One region of the Alteromonas sp. WD8-37 genome, then DNA from elsewhere that is predicted to be linked to it. Evidence: predicted binding sites of a transcription regulator. Region 1 holds the regulator's gene; the other holds the start of a gene.
What was found. The regulator MetJ, encoded in region 1, represses methionine synthesis genes. The targets are predictions, from matches to a motif close to TAGACGTCTAGACGTCTA.
Positions count from the first base shown of each region.

Region 1 (9,409 bases):
CAGGTAAAACTCAGCTGGTCGCCGGATAGCGGTGTAGGCCTGCTGCATGAGGCAGATCATACCTGGGCACTACCCGACTTTAGCGCCGCCTTTTGGCAGCAATGGCAAACCGCCGCCGACGATGAGACCAAGACCTCGGTAACCAGCCAGAAAAACCAACAAGCAGTATTAAGCACCCTGCTATATACCAGTGAGTTTATCTGGTATAACCCGGTCAGCGCGATTCAGTTTCACCACCGAAAACCGCAGCAGTTATACCTTGTACGCCAGCTGGGCCTGCGCACGCCAGCCACCTATGTGGGCAATTATGCCGCTGATGCGAATGACTTTGCCCGCCGCCACCAGCACATTGTGTTGAAACCGGCCCATGGCGGGGGGTATTGCCGCCGGCTCACCGCCAGTGATTATTCTCTCGCGCAGTGGCAGGCTGCGCTGGCCGCAGCCCCGCTTACTGTGCAGCAATTCATCAGCGGCACCAATGTGCGCAGCTATGTGATTGGCCAGCAGGTGCTCAGCGCCGAGTTACGCTCAAATCATGTGGATTTTCGCACTGACATTCACACCCGGTTATGCCCGCACACACTGCCTGACACAGTGCAGCAGCATGCGATTCTGGCCTGCCAGGCACTGGGTATGCGCTGGACCGCCATCGACTGGCGGCTCACGCCGGAAGGCGAGTACGTGTTTTTAGAAGCCAACCCGGCGCCATATTTTTGCCAGTTTGAAGCAGCCTCGGGACTGCCTGTTACCGCCACCCTGGCTGATTTGCTGTGTGGCGACGAGCCCGACTAGCCGGCACAAAAAAAGCCGCCCGGGTGGGCGGCTTGGCAATGGTTTAAATACCGGTGCGCTTACAAGATAAAGCGGCTCAGATCTTCGTTGTCCACCAGAGTGTTTAAGTGGCTATCGACATAGTCTTTGTCGATGGCAAACGACTCACCGGATTTTTCAGAGGCATCATACGAGATATCTTCCATCAGGCGCTCCAGCACCGTGTGCAGACGGCGTGCACCGATATTTTCGGTTCGCTCATTGACCTGCCACGCCGCCTCAGCAATGCGCTGAATGCCTGACTCGGCAAAATCAACAGTGACCCCTTCGGTGGCCATCAGGGCGCGATACTGCTCGCACAGTGAGGCATTGGGCTCGGTTAAGATGCGTTTGAAATCATCCACCTTCAAAGCGGATAGCTCGACCCGAATTGGCAAACGCCCCTGCAATTCCGGGATAAGATCCGACGGCTTGCTCATCTGGAACGCGCCTGATGCGATAAACAAGATATGGTCTGTTTTGACCATGCCATGCTTGGTAGACACCGTGGAGCCTTCCACCAGCGGTAGCAAGTCCCTCTGCACCCCTTCGCGGGACACATCACCAGACTGGTTGCCTTCGCGTTTACAGATCTTGTCAATCTCATCCACGAACACGATGCCGTGCTGTTCCACTGCTTCGATGGCTTTTTCTTTTAAATCTTCCTGATTGACCAGGCGCGCAGCTTCTTCTTCAATCAGCAACTTAAAGGCTTCTTTGATTTTCAGCTTTTTCTTTTTCTTTTGCGAGCCAGACAGATTCTGGAACATGCCCTGCAGCTGATTGGTCATCTCTTCCATACCCGGTGGGGCCATGATTTCCACGCCCATCTGCGACTGTGACACATCAATTTCAATTTCTTTGTCGTCGAGCTGGCCTTCACGCAATTTTTTGCGGAAGTTCTGGCGGGTGCCGCGATCTTCTACTTCTTCTTTTTTGCCCCAGGCATCTTCTGGCGGCGGCAACAGCACATCCAGGATGCGATCTTCGGCAGCCTCTTCGGCGCGATAGCGCACCTTGGTCATCTCGCGCTCTTTGGTCATCTTGACCGCAATATCGGCCAGATCACGGATAATGGTTTCAACTTCTTTGCCTACATAGCCCACCTCGGTGAATTTGGTGGCTTCTACTTTGATAAAGGGCGCATTGGCCAGCTTGGCCAGACGCCGGGCAATTTCGGTTTTGCCCACTCCCGTAGGGCCAATCATCAAAATATTTTTAGGGGTGACTTCCTGGCGCAGCTCTTCAGGCAGCTGCATCCGGCGCCAGCGATTACGCAATGCAATAGACACCGCGCGCTTGGCATCCTGCTGGCCAATTATGTGGCGGTCCAGCTCGTGAACGATTTCTCTTGGAGTCATTTCAGACATGAAAAAAACCTTCTTTCTACAGGCGAAGGCGTGCCGCCTTCGCGCTTATCATGGGGGCTGGCTTAGTAGTCCAGCACTTCAATGGTTTGACTATGATTGGTAAATACGCAGATATCACCGGCGATGCTTAAACTTTTTTCGGCAATTTCTTTGGCCGACAATTCGGTGTTATCTAATAGCGCAGTCGCGGCTGCCTGGGCGTAGTTGCCGCCAGAACCCAGCGCAATCAGATCCTGCTCAGGCTGCACCACATCCCCGTTACCGGTAATGATGAACGAGGCAGTTTCGTCGGCCACCGCCAGCAGCGCTTCTAAGCGGCGCAGCGCACGATCCGTCCGCCAGTCTTTGGCCAGCTCAACTGCCGCCCGGGTCAGATGGCCCTGATGCGTTTCCAGCTTGGCTTCAAAGCGTTCAAACAGCGTAAATGCATCGGCGGTACCACCGGCAAATCCGGCCAGTACTTTGTCGTGATACAGGCGGCGCACTTTGCGGGCATTGCCTTTCATCACCGTATTGCCCAAAGAGACCTGGCCATCCCCTGCCATGACGACCTGATTATTGCGTCTTACAGAAACGATTGTTGTCACGAGTCTTCCCCATTGGTGGGTGGGGCGCAGCATTGCCGCCCCAACAATTTTACACAGTGAAAGATAAGTGGGGCGCTGTGGCAGGATTTCAAGAGTGGCCGAACGGCTTGTACATTTTGCCGCCGGCCACGGCTGACCCGGGCTGCTTGCTTACAGCGACCAGGTCAGGATCATGCAGGTAGTAATATTGATTTTGCGCAGGGTATGTTTAGCCCGTTCGGCATCCCGTTTGGTTTGCAGCGGGCCTAAAATCACTCTGAACCACTGGCCATTGGTGCCGCGGGTATCCCGGATCTGCGCTTCTAAGCCCTGAAAGGCGATATTGGCTTTCATTTCTTCGGCCTGGGCACGGGTACGAAACGAGCCGCATTGCAGCAAATACAGTTTATCCGATTGTTGCTGCTCGGCCACTTCCACTTCGACCTCATAGCCAGGCAGAGATTTGATGTATTCCCATTCTTCTTCAGGCATCTCCGGTAAGGCATCTTCCGGGGTGCGGCTCACCGGCGGCGCTACCGGGGCATCCACCTCATCCGGTGCACTGCCGCTGATGGACCATAAAAACCACACAAACGCAGCGAACAGAAGCACCACGATGGCCAACCGGATTTTTGATAGCGTGCCGGCACTGGCCCGGCCCGGAGGCGGCTGGCGGCTGTTACGGGTGGCTTTTTTGGGTTGTTTTTTGTTTTTATTCTGCGATCCACGACCGCGAGATACATAATCGCGTTGAGCCATATAAGGCACTCATTCCTCTGCTAAGCCGTCAGATAAGCATTCTGACCGGCGCATAGTTTACCCTAAAAGCATCCCTGAATGCTGCCCGTAATTCAACCATAGCGTGTGTGCAGCCACAGCTGTTATATCGACTAGCTAAAGTCGGTGGGGTCGACATCCACCGACCAGCGCACCTTGGCCGCCAGTGGCAGGCTGCTCACCTGGGGCAAGCCTAGGCGCACACATTCGTGCAGTTGTTTGCGCTTATCCGACTGGATCAGCAGCATAAAACGAAAACGGCCCTGGCGTTTTTCGATCAGACACGGCATCGGCCCGATAATACGCACCGCGTCTTGCTGCAAGGCCTGACTGGCCTGTTGCAAAAACGCCCAGGCTGCCTGCCCGTCCAGCGCTTCAGCCCGCAGTGCCACCTGGCTGGAAAATGGCGGTTGCTGTGCCATTTTGCGCTCCAGCAAAGCATGGCGGGCAAAATGGCCATAGCCGTTGTGGATCAGATCCTGTAACAACGGATGCTCCGGGTTATGGGTTTGCAGCCACATTTCGCCCGGCTTACTGGCCCTCCCTGCCCGGCCAGCCAGCTGGGTCACCAGTTGCGCCAGTTTTTCTGGCGCGCGGTAATCCGCGCTAAACAGCGCACCATCACAATCCAACACTACCACCAGGGTCACATGAGGAAAATGGTGGCCTTTAGATAAAATCTGGGTGCCAATGAGCAACTGATATTGCTGCTCGTTGATGGCTTTAAGCAGCGCCGGCAGCTTGTCTTTGCCTTTAATGGAATCACTGTCGATGCGCACCTGTGCCGCATCCGGAAACAGCTGGCCTAAGCCTTGTTCCAACTGCTCAGTGCCGATACCTTCGGTCATCAGTTCCCGGTGACCGCACTGTTCACATTGCCGGGGGATAGGCCGGGTAGCTGCACAATGGTGGCACTGCAACCGCCGCTGCACCTTATGCACGGTAAAGGGCCGTTCGCAGCGCTGACAACTGTCGGTGTGACCGCATTTATGGCAGACCAGCGCCGGGGCAAAGCCGCGCCGATTGACAAACACCAGCACCTGATTGCCTTGCTGCAAATGCTGGCGCATCAGGGTCAGGGTGCCGGCCGCCAGGCCAAACTGCATAGGCTGGTTTTTTATATCCAGCACGTGTTGAAGCGTGGCCTGGGCGCCGGCAGCCCGTCGGGTGAGTTGCAGGTGCCGATAGCGCTTGCTCAAAGCATTATTCAACGATTCCAGCGACGGCGTGGCCGAGCCTAACACCAGCGGGATACTGTCCTGCTGGGCACGAAGCACCGCCAGGTCGCGGGCATGATAGCGTAAGCCGTCCTGCTGTTTGAACGACTCATCATGCTCTTCATCCACAATCAGCATGCCTGGGTAGCGTAGCGGGGTAAAGATGGCCGAGCGGGTGCCAATGATGATCCCCAGCTCACCGGCGCGGGCCTGCTGCCACACCGCCAGGCGGGTACTGTCGGTGATTTGGGAATGCAGCACGCCCACCTCAATACCAAAGCGCTGGGTAAAACGGGCCACTGTTTGCGGGGTCAGGCCAATCTCCGGCACCAGAATCAACACCTGTCGACCGGCCAGTAACACTGATTCGATGGCCTGCAGATACACCTCGGTCTTGCCACTGCCGGTCACTCCTTCGAGCAAAAACGGGCAAAATTTGCCTTGCTGCTGCACAATGGCGGTAATGGCCAGCGCTTGTTCCGGGTCGGGACGAGGCGCCCCAGTCGGGGCAAAATCGGTCAGCCAGCGCTGCGGCTGAGGGCTGGTGGCACGCCAGTCCTGTTTAATCAACTCCCGCTCTTGCAAGGCTTTGAGCACTGCGGCTGAATAATCACTTTTTAACACCTCTGCGCGACAGGCCTGCTGTTGCAGCTGCGCCAGGCAGGCTTGCTGACGTGGTGCCCGCGACAATCTGGTCGCGTCGGTTGCCTGGCCATCCGTGGTCACCTGATACCAGCATTCGGCTGCCGGCTCAGCCGGCTCGCCCTTGCGCAGTCGCACCGGTAAAGCAGTATGCAGTACTTCGCCCGGGCTGTGATGATAATATTGCCATAGCCAGCGACACAGATTAAGGATGGCCAGGCTGAACACCGGTTCGGCGTCCAGCACCTCGTCAATGGCTTTGAGTTTGGTGCTATCCTGCTCGCTCTCTTCCGCCGCTCGGTGGCCGGTGACAATGCCCACCAGCTGGCGCCGGCCAAAGGGCACCAGCACGCGCACCCCGGCTTCCAGCGACGAAGGGTGGGTGTAAGAAAACATCTGGCGTAGTGGCACAGGAACGGCGACATCAATCAGGATCATGGTGCTACTGGGTATCCAAATACAGGTCAAACGCCCGATGCAGCATGGCCCCGGGCCTGGTTATTTTTAACACACCTACTTGATTCAGCGCGCGCCATACATTAATATGCGCGCCTCTTTACGGCAAGGCCGCTTTGGTGGTGTTGCCATTATTTGTATAACGTATGGTGTTCAGCTGCGGGCTGGATAGCGATACGGCCTTTTTTTGAGGTTTCCCATGAAAAACGATATCCATCCAAAATACGAAGAAATCACAGCATCATGCTCGTGCGGTAACGAAATCAAAGTTCGTTCAACTGTAGGCAAAGATCTGAATCTTGATGTGTGCTCAAACTGCCACCCTTTTTACACTGGTAAGCAGCGTAACGTTGACACCGGTGGCCGTGTTGACCGCTTCAAGAAGCGTTTTGGTGCACTGGGCAAAAAGTAAGCCTGGTATCAGCCAATCTGCAAAAAGCGCCTTCCCGGCGCTTTTTTTGTGCCTGGCGGTTGGCCAGCTCTCCACAGCCTGACTCTCCTGCACGCTTATCACTGATAGCACCCTCTGCTTATATTATCACTGTAATGAATACACAACATAGTCGCACAACACTGGCTGTGGCCCGGACGGACTTTTATATTTCTATTACCTGTGCTGCACGCTGCACGACCACGTCATCTGATATGTGTTAGCCACAGGGCTGTGCTACAGTGGCGATGAACAAAATCTGGCTGACAGATGGGCTGCCCGTCTTGACTTAGCATGGATTTGTATATTAAACAGGCAAAGACCTGTCTTTCACAAACCGCATAGTGCGGTTTGCTGTGCCCTAACCCTACACATAAAGGACATAGTATAAATGTCAGATTTCAGACAACGCGCGCTTGATTATCATGCCAAGCCCACGCCGGGAAAAATCCGGATGGAGCTGTCCAAACCGGCCGAAACGGTGGACGATCTGTCCCTGGCCTACAGCCCCGGTGTGGCTGAACCAGTCCGGGAGATCGCCAATAACCCGGATGATGCCTATCTGTACACAGCCAAAGGCAACACGGTGGCGGTGATCAGTAATGGCACCGCTATCCTGGGCCTGGGCAATTTAGGCCCGCTGGCATCCAAGCCAGTAATGGAAGGTAAAGCATTGTTGTTTAAACGATTTGCCGGGCTGGATGCGATTGATATTGAGGTTAAACATCGTACCACCGAAGAGTTTATTAACACCGTAGCCAACATTGCCGACTCCTTTGGCGGCATCAACCTTGAAGATATCAAAGCGCCAGAATGTTTTGAGATAGAGCAAGAGCTGATCAAGCGCTGCAAAATTCCGGTGTTTCATGATGATCAGCACGGCACCGCGATTGTTACCGCGGCCGGTATGCTTAATGCGCTGGAAATTCAAAATAAGCAAATTGAAGATATCACCATTGTGTGTATGGGCGCCGGCGCTGCCGCGGTAGCCTGTATGGAGTTGCTTATCACCTGCGGGGCGCAGCGTGAGCGCATCTATATGCTGGATCGCAAAGGGGTCATTCATACCCGCCGGGAAGATCTGACCGAGCACAAAAAGCTGTTTGCCAACAATACCGATAAGCGCACCTTAGAAGATGTGATGGATGGTGCGGATATTTTTGTCGGGGTGTCGGGGCCGGATTTGCTGCCGCCGGAAACCTTGGCGTTGATGGCTGATAATCCGATTGTGTTTGCCTGCTCCAACCCGGATCCGGAAATCAAGCCAGAGCTGGCCCACGATGTGCGCAGCGACCTGATCATGGCCACCGGACGCTCGGACTATCCAAATCAGGTCAATAATGTGCTGTGCTTTCCGTTTATTTTTCGCGGCGCGCTGGATGTGCGGGCCAGTGCCATCAATGATGAGATGAAAGTGGCTGCGGTAGAAGCAATTCGTCAGATATCCCGTGAGCCGGTGCCCGATGAAGTGTTGAAAGCCAGTAATTCCAGCAAGCTGGAATTTGGCCGCAATTATATTATCCCCAAACCGATGGATCCCCGCTTGTGTAGTCGTATCGCCACTGCGGTGGCCAAGGCTGCGATTGCCTCTGGCGTGGCCCGGCTGGACTCGCTGCCATCACATTATACGCCCTAGCTGCTTTAGCCGCCCTAGCCGCCTTAGACACTCGGGCGGCTAGTTTATCTGCGCAGCCGGCGCCATCCGGTTGCTCAGGCTTCGTTTTCAAAACTGGGATCGATGCCCATTTCTTCCATCAGCCGGCGCGCTTCGGCAGGCACCCGATTCGGATTGTCTTTACGTAAATCATCATCGTTTGGCAGCGGCTGGCCGGTAAAGGCGTGCAAAAATGCCTCGCACAATAATTCTGAATTGGTGGCATGACGTAGATTGTTAATCTGGCGCCGGGTGCGTTCGTCGGTCAGTTCTTTTAATACAGTGATGGGGATCGAGACAGTGACTTTTTTAACCTGCTCGCTTTTTTTGCCGTGCTCAGCGTAGGGATGAATATAGTTGCCGTTCCATTTTGCCATTACAAGCTCTCAAATTCGCGGTTCTTTATTATGAGCGGAAATTCTAACCATTGTGGAGAAAAGGTCAATTGAGCAGTGTAAACCGCTTGACGTCTAGACACATATTATCTAATTTAGACGTCTAAACGGCCATAAAGAGAATTTGCTGATGGTGTCTTTTGCCCAGGGGATTGATGCCCTGAACCAATCCTTATCCGAGCTGCAGGATATCCAGGTATCCTTTGAGTTTTTTCCGCCCAAATCGGAAAAGATGGAACAAACCCTGTGGCGCTCGGTGGAGCGGCTGGCCCCGCTTAAACCTGCATACATGTCGGTCACCTACGGGGCCAACAGTGGCGAGCGCGACCGCACCCACGATGTGGTCAAACGTATTCATCAGCAAACCGGCGTGCCGGCGGTACCGCATCTGACCTGTGTGGATGCCAGTAAAGCCGAGTTGCAGCAGATTGCCCGCGATTACTGGCAAACCGGGATCCGGCGGATTGTAGCGCTGCGTGGCGACCTGCCGCCCGGCACCGAAAAAACCGATATGTATGCCTCAGATTTGGTGTCATTGCTTAAAGAGGTGGCGGATTTTGATGTGTCGGTAGCGGCCTATCCGGAAAAACACCCTGAGGCGCCCAATGCCCAGTTTGATTTGCTTAACCTGAAACGCAAAGCCGAAGCCGGTGCCAGTGAAGCCATCACTCAGTTTTTCTTTGATACCAGTGTGTTTTTGCGTTTTCGCGACCGCGCTGCAGCCGCAGGCATCGATCTGGACATTGTGCCGGGGATCCTGCCGGTGACCAATTATCAGACCTTAGTGAAATTTGCCGGCTTTACTAATGTGCATGTGCCGGGCTGGCTGCATAAGATGTTTGACGGTGTGGCCGAGGATGATCAAACCACTCGCAATCTGTTAGGCGCCAATATCGCCATGGAACAGGTCAAAGTGCTGGCCAAAGAAGGGGTGAAGCATTTTCATTTTTATACTCTTAATCGCAGCGAACTCAGCTATGCCATCTGCCATATGCTAGGCGCGCGGGCCGGCTAAACCCGCGACGGCCAATAATTGCACTGTTGAAGCCGGGCAACTCGCGCTACACTGGGCGGGTATGGAAGAACTTTCAA
Region 1 is NZ_JBUZOV010000008.1:33,766-43,174, reverse strand. Features, by position in the region: gene ACTUJZ_RS14460 (ATP-grasp domain-containing protein) at 1-792, shown strand, start outside; gene hslU (HslU--HslV peptidase ATPase subunit) at 852-2,180, opposite strand; gene hslV (ATP-dependent protease subunit HslV) at 2,243-2,767, opposite strand; gene ACTUJZ_RS14445 (SPOR domain-containing protein) at 2,918-3,505, opposite strand; gene priA (primosomal protein N') at 3,637-5,820, opposite strand; gene rpmE (50S ribosomal protein L31) at 6,038-6,250, shown strand; gene ACTUJZ_RS14430 (malic enzyme-like NAD(P)-binding protein) at 6,660-7,904, shown strand; gene metJ (met regulon transcriptional regulator MetJ) at 7,979-8,299, opposite strand; gene metF (methylenetetrahydrofolate reductase) at 8,448-9,332, shown strand.

Region 2 (9,409 bases), on a different contig from region 1:
TTTATGCGGCGTTTTTTTGTCGCGGTGGCGAGGGCACTTTTTATTGCCTGGCGGCAATTCGATAAAATCCTTGCCCAACAACCGTTGTAGGGTTTCTTGCTCTATTCAAAATGTGGGTATTTGCTCTCAGCCTAAGAGGCTTTGTCAACATTTCGTCGCGGTGGCGACGTCACCCAGAGGGTATGTGCGTTGCCGCCATGCTAGATGGCGGTCAAGTATGACTGCCCATTGTCATCTCTTATTCTCAGTTACTTAAGTTTAGCCTAGAAGGCTTTCTCAACATTTTGTCGCGGTGACGACATCACCCAGAGGGTATGTGCTATCTCGCTTCGCTCGATAATAGCCTGATATGGCCACCCATATTTCGCTAATTAATTTCAGTTTGAAAGGCTATCCCACCATTTCGTCGCGGTGGCGACATCACCCAGAGGGTATGCATTGCCGCCATGCTAGATGGCGGTCAAGTATGACTGTCCATTGTCATCTCTTATTCTCAGTTACTTAAGTTTAGCCTAGAAGGTTTTCTCAACATTTTATCGCGGTGACGACATCACCCAGAGTGTATGTGCTATCTCGCTTCGCTCGATAATAGCCTGATATGGCCACCCATATTTCGCTAATTAATTTCAGTTTGAAAGGCTATCCCACCATTTCGTCGCGGTGGCGACATCACCCAGAGGGTATGCATTGCCGCCATGCTAGATGGCGGTCAAGTATGACTGTCCATTGTCATCTCTTATTCTCAGTTACTTAAGTTTAGCCTAGAAGGTTTTCTCAACATTTTGTCGCGGTGACGACATCACCCAGAGGGTATGTGCTATCTCGCTTCGCTCGATAATAGCCTGATATGGCCACCCATATTTCGCTAATTAATTTCAGTTTGAAAGGCTATCCCACCATTTCGTCGCGGTGGCGACATCACCCAGAGGGTATACGCGATACCCTCTGGACTCCCCGCTCTCCCCAAAGCGGAAACTGCCTAGCCAATTGGGCGGGCATAAAACCCACGCATCAACGGGTCTTCCTGACCCGGTGCTGCTGGCTCGGCGTCCTGCCTCGCCGACTTTTCTGCTTATCCGCCCAACTGGCTATTCCGCTCAGGGGGATAAAGAGCAGGCTGTTTTTACATTTCAATAAGCAATAGGCGTCCAGCTTTCTAATTGAGAAAGCTCTAAGAGACGACCCGCTCTTTAGGGCCCTTGCTGTGGTCAGCCGCTGGGCCGGTGAGAAAAACTAACCGGGCCGGCAGGGATGCCGGGCCAGGCCAAACAGGGTCAGGGATGACCCTTTTGGCTGTGGGCAGTTTTACCGGCACTGCGGTTGACGCTTTCACAGCGTAGGGTCGCGGGGAGATTCCAAAGAGGGGCGGTCGACACCGCCCCTCTTTGGTTGCCCGCCGGCAATCCGGCGAAATGCTTCATCAGCAATCAATGCTGCGCATTGTTGCGATAGCAAAATAGTGGGTGTTCGCCAATAGACAAACTGTGGATGTCCAGCATTCCAGTGGATGTCCAGCATTCCAATTGAGAAGGCTCGAAGAGATAAGCCGTTCTTTAGTCCCCCTTGCTGTGGTCAGCCGCTGGGCCGGTGAGAAAAACTGACCGGGCCGGCAGGGATGCCGGGCCAGGCCAAACAGGGTCAGGGATGACCCTTTTGGCTGTGGGCAGTTTTGCCGGCACTGTGGATGACGCCTTCACAGCGTGGTGCCCTCGAAAGAGGGGAATCCGGTCGACATCGCCCCTCTTTGGTTGCCCGCCGGCAATCCGACAAGATGCTGCATCAGCAATCAATGCTACGATTGTAGCGGAAACAAAAGGGTGGATGTCCATCACAGACAGCTTGGTGCTGTCCCCCCTTGCAATCCCTCCCCCAACCCGTATGCTGGCTGTTTTTGACACACAGAGAAATTGGATGACGCAGTCTTCTTCGCGGGCGCAGTTGCGCGCAGATTTGCGTAATGCACGGCGCGCTTTAAGTGCAGCAGAACAGAACCAGGCCAGCCGGCAGTTGCTGGCGCAATTACAAACCCTGCCTGCCTTCATCAACGCCAAACGAATTGCAGCCTATCTGGCCAACGATGGCGAGCCGGATGTAACGCCGGTAATCACTCACTGCTGGCAACACCAGCAACAGGTGTCATTGCCGGTGCTCCACCCATTTTCACGCCAGCATCTGCTGTTTCAGGATTATCATACCGGCACCGCCATGACCATGAACCGGTTTAAGATTGCCGAGCCGGCGCTGGATTGCGCGGCGATTGCCAGCCTGGCTGAGCATCAGGTTATTTTGATGCCGTTGGTGGGTTTTGATGCGCAGGGAAATCGCTTAGGTATGGGCGGTGGTTTTTATGACCGTTCTCTGGCCAGGCTGTCCGAATTACCGGCCCCGCCGGTGCTGCTGGGCATCGCCCATGACTGTCAGCAGGTCGGTGATCTGCCGGTGGCCAGCTGGGATATTCCCTGCGATGCCATCGTTACGCCTAGCCGAATCTGGAACACCAAATAAGTTAGTTGGCCGGTGTGTGAATAAGGTACACTCATACCGTCAACCAGGAGGATATATGGATCAAAATGCAAAAAAGCAGGCTGTGGCAAAAGCCGCCCTGGCCTATGTAAAGTCCGACACGATCGTAGGTGTAGGTACCGGCTCCACCGTAAACTATTTTATTGACGGGCTGGCCGAGATGAAGCACCAACTTGTAGGTGCAGTGTCCAGCTCCAATGCCTCGACGCAGCGTTTAAAAGAGCACGGGATCCAGGTGTTTGACCTTAATGAGGTAGACGATCTTGAGGTGTATGTGGATGGTGCCGATGAGGTGACCGAGCATAAGCATATGATCAAAGGCGGCGGTGCCGCATTGACCCAGGAAAAAATTGTCGCAGCGGTGGCCAAAAAATTTGTCTGTATTGTCGATGACAGCAAACAGGTACCGGTGCTGGGCGATTTCCCGTTGCCGGTGGAAGTGATTCCTATGGCTCGCTCCTATGTGGCCCGCGAGCTGGTGAAACTCGGTGGCGACCCGGTCTACCGCCAGGGTGTGGTGACTGACAATGGCAATGTCATTCTGGATGTGCATAACCTATCGATTGTCAATCCCCGCGAATTGGAAGCCGCGATTAATAATATTGTCGGTGTAGTGACAAACGGTTTGTTTGCCCATCGTGGTGCGGATGTGGTGCTAGTCGCTACCGATAAGGGCGTTAAGACTCACGATTAAGTACAGGTCAGGCCGAAAGAGCATGCGGCCTACCCTTGCATTGCAAAATAGCTGGCAGAAAAAGCTTTTCTGCCACTACAACATCTGATAGCTTACCATTTAGACGTCCAGACATCTTAATCACCCATTCTGAGATCCATACCAATGAGCAAAGTATCGCTACCAAAAGATAAAATTCGTATTTTATTGCTTGAGGGTGTGCACCCCAGCGCTGTTGAAACACTGGAAAGAAATGGCTACAGCAACATTGAATATGTAAAAACCTCACTGCCTGAACACGAACTGATTGAAAAAGTGCAGGATGTGCATTTTATCGGGCTCCGCTCACGTACTCAGCTAACTGAAGCAGTCATTGATGCGGCACAAAAACTGGTCGCGGTCGGGTGTTTTTGTATCGGCACTAATCAGGTCGATCTGGTGGCGACTGAAAAGCGTGGGATCCCGGTCTTTAACGCCCCCTTTTCCAATACTCGCTCGGTGGCCGAACTGGTGCTTGGCCAGATTATTTTGCTGCTGCGTCAGATCCCTTCCAAAAATGCCAAAGCGCACCGCGGCGAATGGGAAAAAAGTGCCAACGGGGCTTATGAGGCGCGTGGCAAAACCTTGGGGATTATCGGTTATGGACATATCGGCACCCAGTTGAGCATTTTGGCGGAGCACCTGGGCATGCGCGTTCAATTTTACGATATCGAAGACAAACTGGTGCTGGGCAACTCCACCCAGACCAAGAGCCTGGAAACCTTGCTGGCCACCTCTGATGTGGTGTCACTGCATGTGCCTGAAACGCCGCAAACCAAGGATATGATCGATGCCCAGGCCTTGGCGTCGATGCGCCAGGATGCCATCTTGATTAATGCGTCTCGCGGTACCGTGGTGGACATTGATGCTCTGGTCGCGGCGCTGGAAAGTGGCAAGTTAAGCGGTGCTGCCATTGATGTATTCCCAGTGGAGCCCAAGTCCAATGATGAAGAATTTGAGTCGCCGCTGCGCCGCTTTGATAATGTGATCCTCACCCCGCATGTGGGCGGCAGCACCCAGGAAGCTCAGGAAAACATTGGCATCGAAGTGGCCGGCAAGCTGGCCAAATACAGTGATAATGGCTCCACCTTGTCGGCGGTGAATTTCCCGGAAGTATCGCTACCGGATCATCCGGGCCGCTCGCGGTTGCTACACATCCACGAAAACCGCCCTGGCGTGATTATGCAAATTAACCGCACATTCGCCGAACAGGGTATCAACATCGAAGCACAATATCTGCAAACCACCCCAGATATTGGTTATGTGGTCATTGATATTGAAGCAGATAAAGCTTATGAAGGCTTTAATCAGCTGATGCAGATTGACGGCACCATCAAAACTCGCCTGCTGCATTAAGTACTCGCCAATACAAAAAAGCCCGCGCCGGAATTCTCCGGGCGGGCTTTTTTATTGCACTTTCCAGTTTATAGGAAGTTATACACCAGGGTGATCGCTGTTTCGGTGTCCAGCTTTTCTTTGCCGGGCTCAACATGGGTATTGTGGTCCAGAGATACCGACAGTTTCAACGACAGGCTGCCGTTGATAGAAGCGGTCAGTGCAGTCTCGGCAGCAGATTTGGTGTTCTCGCTACCCACCTCGGTACTGATGGTTTGGGTAAACTTGGCGGTATCAGAGATTAACCATTGAAACCCGCTTGATGCCCGCACAATCAGGCCATTTTGCTGTTCGCCATCCTGGGTTTCGTTAAATGCATAACCCGGACCCACTGAATATTCAAATGACGTGGTATCGTCCTGCCACAACTTGTGGTTCCAACCGGTAGCCAGCGTTGACTGGTAGTTGTACGAGCTGAAACGATCGTCTTCGTACGAAGCAAAGCCGAACAAGCGGTAGTCAGGGTTGTCCAACTTGTAGTTGGCCTGCGCCTGTGCATCAAAACGCTGGGCGGAGGTGCGATCTTCTTCCACGCCCTCGTCATTTTCCACAGTCTCTTTTTTGTACAGACCGCTCAGGCTGTAATCATTACTCCAGTCTTCCAGTTCCTGGTGCGACTCTAACGAACCGTTCACCGAGGTTGTATCGGTGTTACCGGTAGTAAAAATAAAGCCCAGACCGCCTTCCAGCGTAAATGGCTTTTGCTTAGTTTGTGCAGCTGCTGTGCCTGAACACAGCGCGCCGATAACGGCTGCGGTAAGTACCGTCTTTTTCATGTTGTTTCCCCGTTAAGTGTATAAAAAGCAACAGAGGCTAAACGCCTCTGTTGAGAATTCTGGGTGCCTGCCGAATTTAGAAAAACCGATAAACCACTGACACAGAGGTTTCGGTATTCACACCCTGCTGGCCTGGTAGCGGCTGGGTTTCATACGCCACAACAAATGACAGCTTCATGGCCAGCGAATCAAACAAATTGGCTGATAAGGCTGTCTCAGACCGCGTTTTAATATTATTTGGGCCAATCTCAGTGCTTAAAAACTGACGTAAGCGCGAGCCGGTATACCACAAACGCTGGTATTCGGTGGAAGCGCGCAGAATAAACCCATTATTAGCGTTGGTAACAGTATTATCTTCGGCTTTTACAAAACCATAGCCGGGTCCGACACTGTACCTGAACATACTGTTATCAGTATTCCAAACCCGATGCGACCAACCGCTGGCCAGCGTCGCCCGGTATTCATAACCGTTAAACCGGTCGTTTTCATAATCGGCGTATATAAACATCCGCCGACCTGGCGTAGTCAGCTTATAGTCAAATTGCGCCGTGCCATAAAAGCGCTGGGCACTGACCCGATCTTCAGTCTCACCGTCTTCTTCGACTTCGGTTTGCTTGTACAACAACTCGGCAAAGTAGTTGTTGTTCCAATACGGAGTTTCCTGCTCAGACACGATGCCGGCTTTGAGTGAGGTGGCATCGGTGTTGCCTGACGCGTTCAGGATCCCAAGCTCACCATCCAAGGTAAACAGCTCTTCAGATTCACCCTGTTGATAGGTGAAGTCGCTATGATATAGCGTCTGGATCAGATTTTTATCAGCCGCTGCGGCTGATCCACTGCCTAATAAACACACAGGCAGGATCCACAAACGGAAAGGAGAATGATTGTGCATAGATAATTTTGAATTTTTTAGCGCAAAGTATCCCGTCCGTGGCCGGTATTATTATTAACAAATCAGGGAGGCAATTTTATTGGTTTCGTGATTGGCAAATGAAACAGCATTGCCAATGGCCTCACCTTCCACCTTCAGACTATGGGCGATAGCGGCGGTGAAAAGTTCAATGTTCGGGTGCCTTTCCTGGCTGAGTTGCTGGATTGTAACCCGTTGCGCACACGCTAATAAAGCAATCTCCGACTCTTTGCTTTGTTTTTGCACGTTATGCAGCAGACGTACCGGGTAAAACAATTGTAGCGGTAGTTGCCAGCGCTCCATGATCATGCCGCTCAGGTGCGCAAAGTCATAGCCAAACACCAGTTGCTGTTTTTCCCAGGGCAATAAATCCGACTCGGTATTCAGGTACAGCTGATAATTTTCTGGATCGCATTTGGCGACCACCAGCTCGCTAAGGTTGCTGAGGATCCCCATAACAAAAAATCGTTCGCTACCGCGCATGCGCACATGCCGGGCCAGATATTTTGCCGCCATCCCGCAATACACCGAACGATGCCAGTGTTGCTCCCGGTTTATCAGGTGACTTTCAAAGTGAGAAAAGGCATTGTTGGCGGTTTCTGCCACAGCCAGATTATACAACGCCTCGCCGCCGATCACATTGACCGCGCGAGCAATCGAGTCGACCTGCGACGGAAAGCGGAACAGCGCGCTATTGGCCAGTTTTAGAATCTTGGCGGTTAATGACGGATCCACCGAAATCAAACGTGCGATATCTTCAGCATCAGAGCGCTTGTCGTCAAGCACCTCGCGCAACCGCAAGCACACGTCGGGCAGCGTAAAAGAATTGGCCGCATAAGAAACCAGTTTATCTAATGCCATATTCACACACCTTTGAAAGAGTGGCCAGAGTATATCAAAGCAAGCCGCTGCGGGGAGGATTTAATCCGATGTTTTATCGCCAAATAAGTCGAATTGTGTGGGCGGCGGTGCTTCGCTGACTCCGCTTTGCTGTTTACGCCGCAATGCAGCCTGCTTACGCCGATGGCAAGCGGCCACAATTTTGCGCCGGGTGAAATCATCCACTTTAAGCCAGTACAAGCGCTCTTCCCGGCTGCGGTAACAGCCTTTGCAATAGCCACGCGGTCCCGACTGGCACACGCCGATGCAGGGGCTGGGTACTGCAAAAAATTCAAGTTGTGCAGGGGGGGATGGAGAACTCATACCGCTGCCAATATCCTGCGTAACCAAACAGATGCCCGCAGTATAGCAATATTTGGGGGAATAGCAGAAGAAGTCTACAAGTGGGTGTCCACCACTTTGCTGCTTAGTTTCAGCCTAGAAGGCTTCTCAACATTTTGTCGCGGTGGCGACTTCACCCAGAAGGTGTGTGCGATTTCGCCTCGCTCGATGGCGGTTTGCTTTGGTTGTTCACTCCAGACTAATTGGTCTCAGCCTAAGAGGTATTCCTGCCACTTTGTCGCGGTGGCGACGTCACCCAGAGGGTATACGGCAATACCCTCTGGACTCCCTGCCTTCCCCAAAGCGGAAAACTGCCTAGCCAATCGGGCGGGCATAAAAGCCACGCATCAACGGGTCATCCTGACCCGGTGCTGCTGGCTCGGCATCCTGCCTCGCCGATTTTTCTGCTTTTCCACCCAACTGGCTATTCCGCTTAGGGGGAATAAGAGCAGGCTGTTCTTACATTTCAATAAGCAATAGGCGTCCGGCTTTCCAATTGAGTAGGCTCGAAGATATGAGCTGATCTATGGGGCCCCTTGCTGTGGTCAGCCTCAGGGCCGGTGAGAAAAACTGACCGGACCGGCAGGGATGCCGGGCCAGGCCAAAAGGGTCAGGGATGACCCTTTTGGCTGGGGGTTGTTTTGCCGGCACTGCGGCTGACGCTTTCACAGCGTGGGGTCGCGGGGAGATTCCAAAGAGGGGCGGTCGACACCGCCCCTCTTTGGTTGCTGTCGGCAATCCGACAAGATGCTTGTACAGCACTCGCTGCTTCGCAGCGTAGCGAAAGCAAAATAGTGGGTGTCCAACATTCCAACAGAGCAGCTCCGAAGAGACGAGCTGCTTTTTATAGCCCCTTGCTGTGGTCAGCCGCTGGGCCGGTGAGAAAAACTGACCGGACCGGCAGGGATGCCGGGCCAGGCCAAACAGGGTCACGGATGACCCTTTTGGCTGTGGGCAGTTTTGCCGGCACTGCGGCTGACGCAGTCACAGCATCGGGGTCGCGGGGAGATTCCAAAGAGGGGCGGTCGACACCGCCCCTCTTTGGTTGCTCGCCGGCAATCCGGCAAAATGCTTATAAATCACTCGCTGCTACGCATAGTAGCAAAACAAAAAAGGTGGATGTCCAATATCAGGCGGTCCATACCGCCGAGTTTGCTTCCCGCCGGCAATCCGGCGAAATGCCTAAACTTCATCAGAAGTAACACCTGCCTGCAAGGCCAAAAAAAGTGGGTGTCCAAGACTTTCGTCATTTCTAAAATGACAAAAAAAAGCCGCCCTTGGGGAAGGGCGGCAAAAAATGCCCCTTGTTAAAGGAGAGGGGCAACGCTTGGGTTAGGTTGCTGTGCGACTGACTTTGCGGCGCTGCAGCAGATAATAAAACACCGGAGTGAGGATAAGGCCAAAGAAGGTTACCCCAATCATGCCGGAGAACACTGCCACGCCCATGGCCTGGCGCATTTCTGCACCGGCGCCGGTAGACAGCACCATCGGCAATACGCCCATGATAAAGGCGATAGAGGTCATCAAAATGGGCCGTAGCCGTAGGCGGCTGGCTTCTTTGATGGCTGAGAAGGCATCATGGCCCTGCTCCTGCAGTTCTTTGGCAAACTCCACTATCAAAATGGCGTTCTTGGTGGCCAGGCCAACCAGTACAATCAGGCCGATTTGGGTAAAGATGTTGTTATCGCCACCGTAAATTTTCACACCGATCAGTGCGCTAAGTAGCGTCATCGGTACGATCAGGATGATAGCCAGTGGTAAGCGCAGGCTTTCATACTGAGCAGCAAGTACCAGGAACACCAACAGAACTACCAGCGGGAACACATACATCGCGGTGTCACCGGCCAGGATCTGCTGATAAGTCAGCTCGGT
Region 2 is NZ_JBUZOV010000004.1:160,960-170,368, forward strand. Features, by position in the region: gene ACTUJZ_RS11410 (5-formyltetrahydrofolate cyclo-ligase) at 1,912-2,505, shown strand; gene rpiA (ribose-5-phosphate isomerase RpiA) at 2,561-3,217, shown strand; gene serA (phosphoglycerate dehydrogenase) at 3,362-4,591, shown strand; gene ACTUJZ_RS11425 (DUF481 domain-containing protein) at 4,660-5,406, opposite strand; gene ACTUJZ_RS11430 (DUF481 domain-containing protein) at 5,483-6,298, opposite strand; gene ACTUJZ_RS11435 (HDOD domain-containing protein) at 6,353-7,177, opposite strand; gene ACTUJZ_RS11440 (DUF1289 domain-containing protein) at 7,238-7,519, opposite strand; gene ACTUJZ_RS11445 (efflux RND transporter permease subunit) at 8,870-9,409, opposite strand, start outside.
Region 2: the regulator MetJ is predicted to act here: its motif matches at 3,318-3,335, upstream of serA (phosphoglycerate dehydrogenase).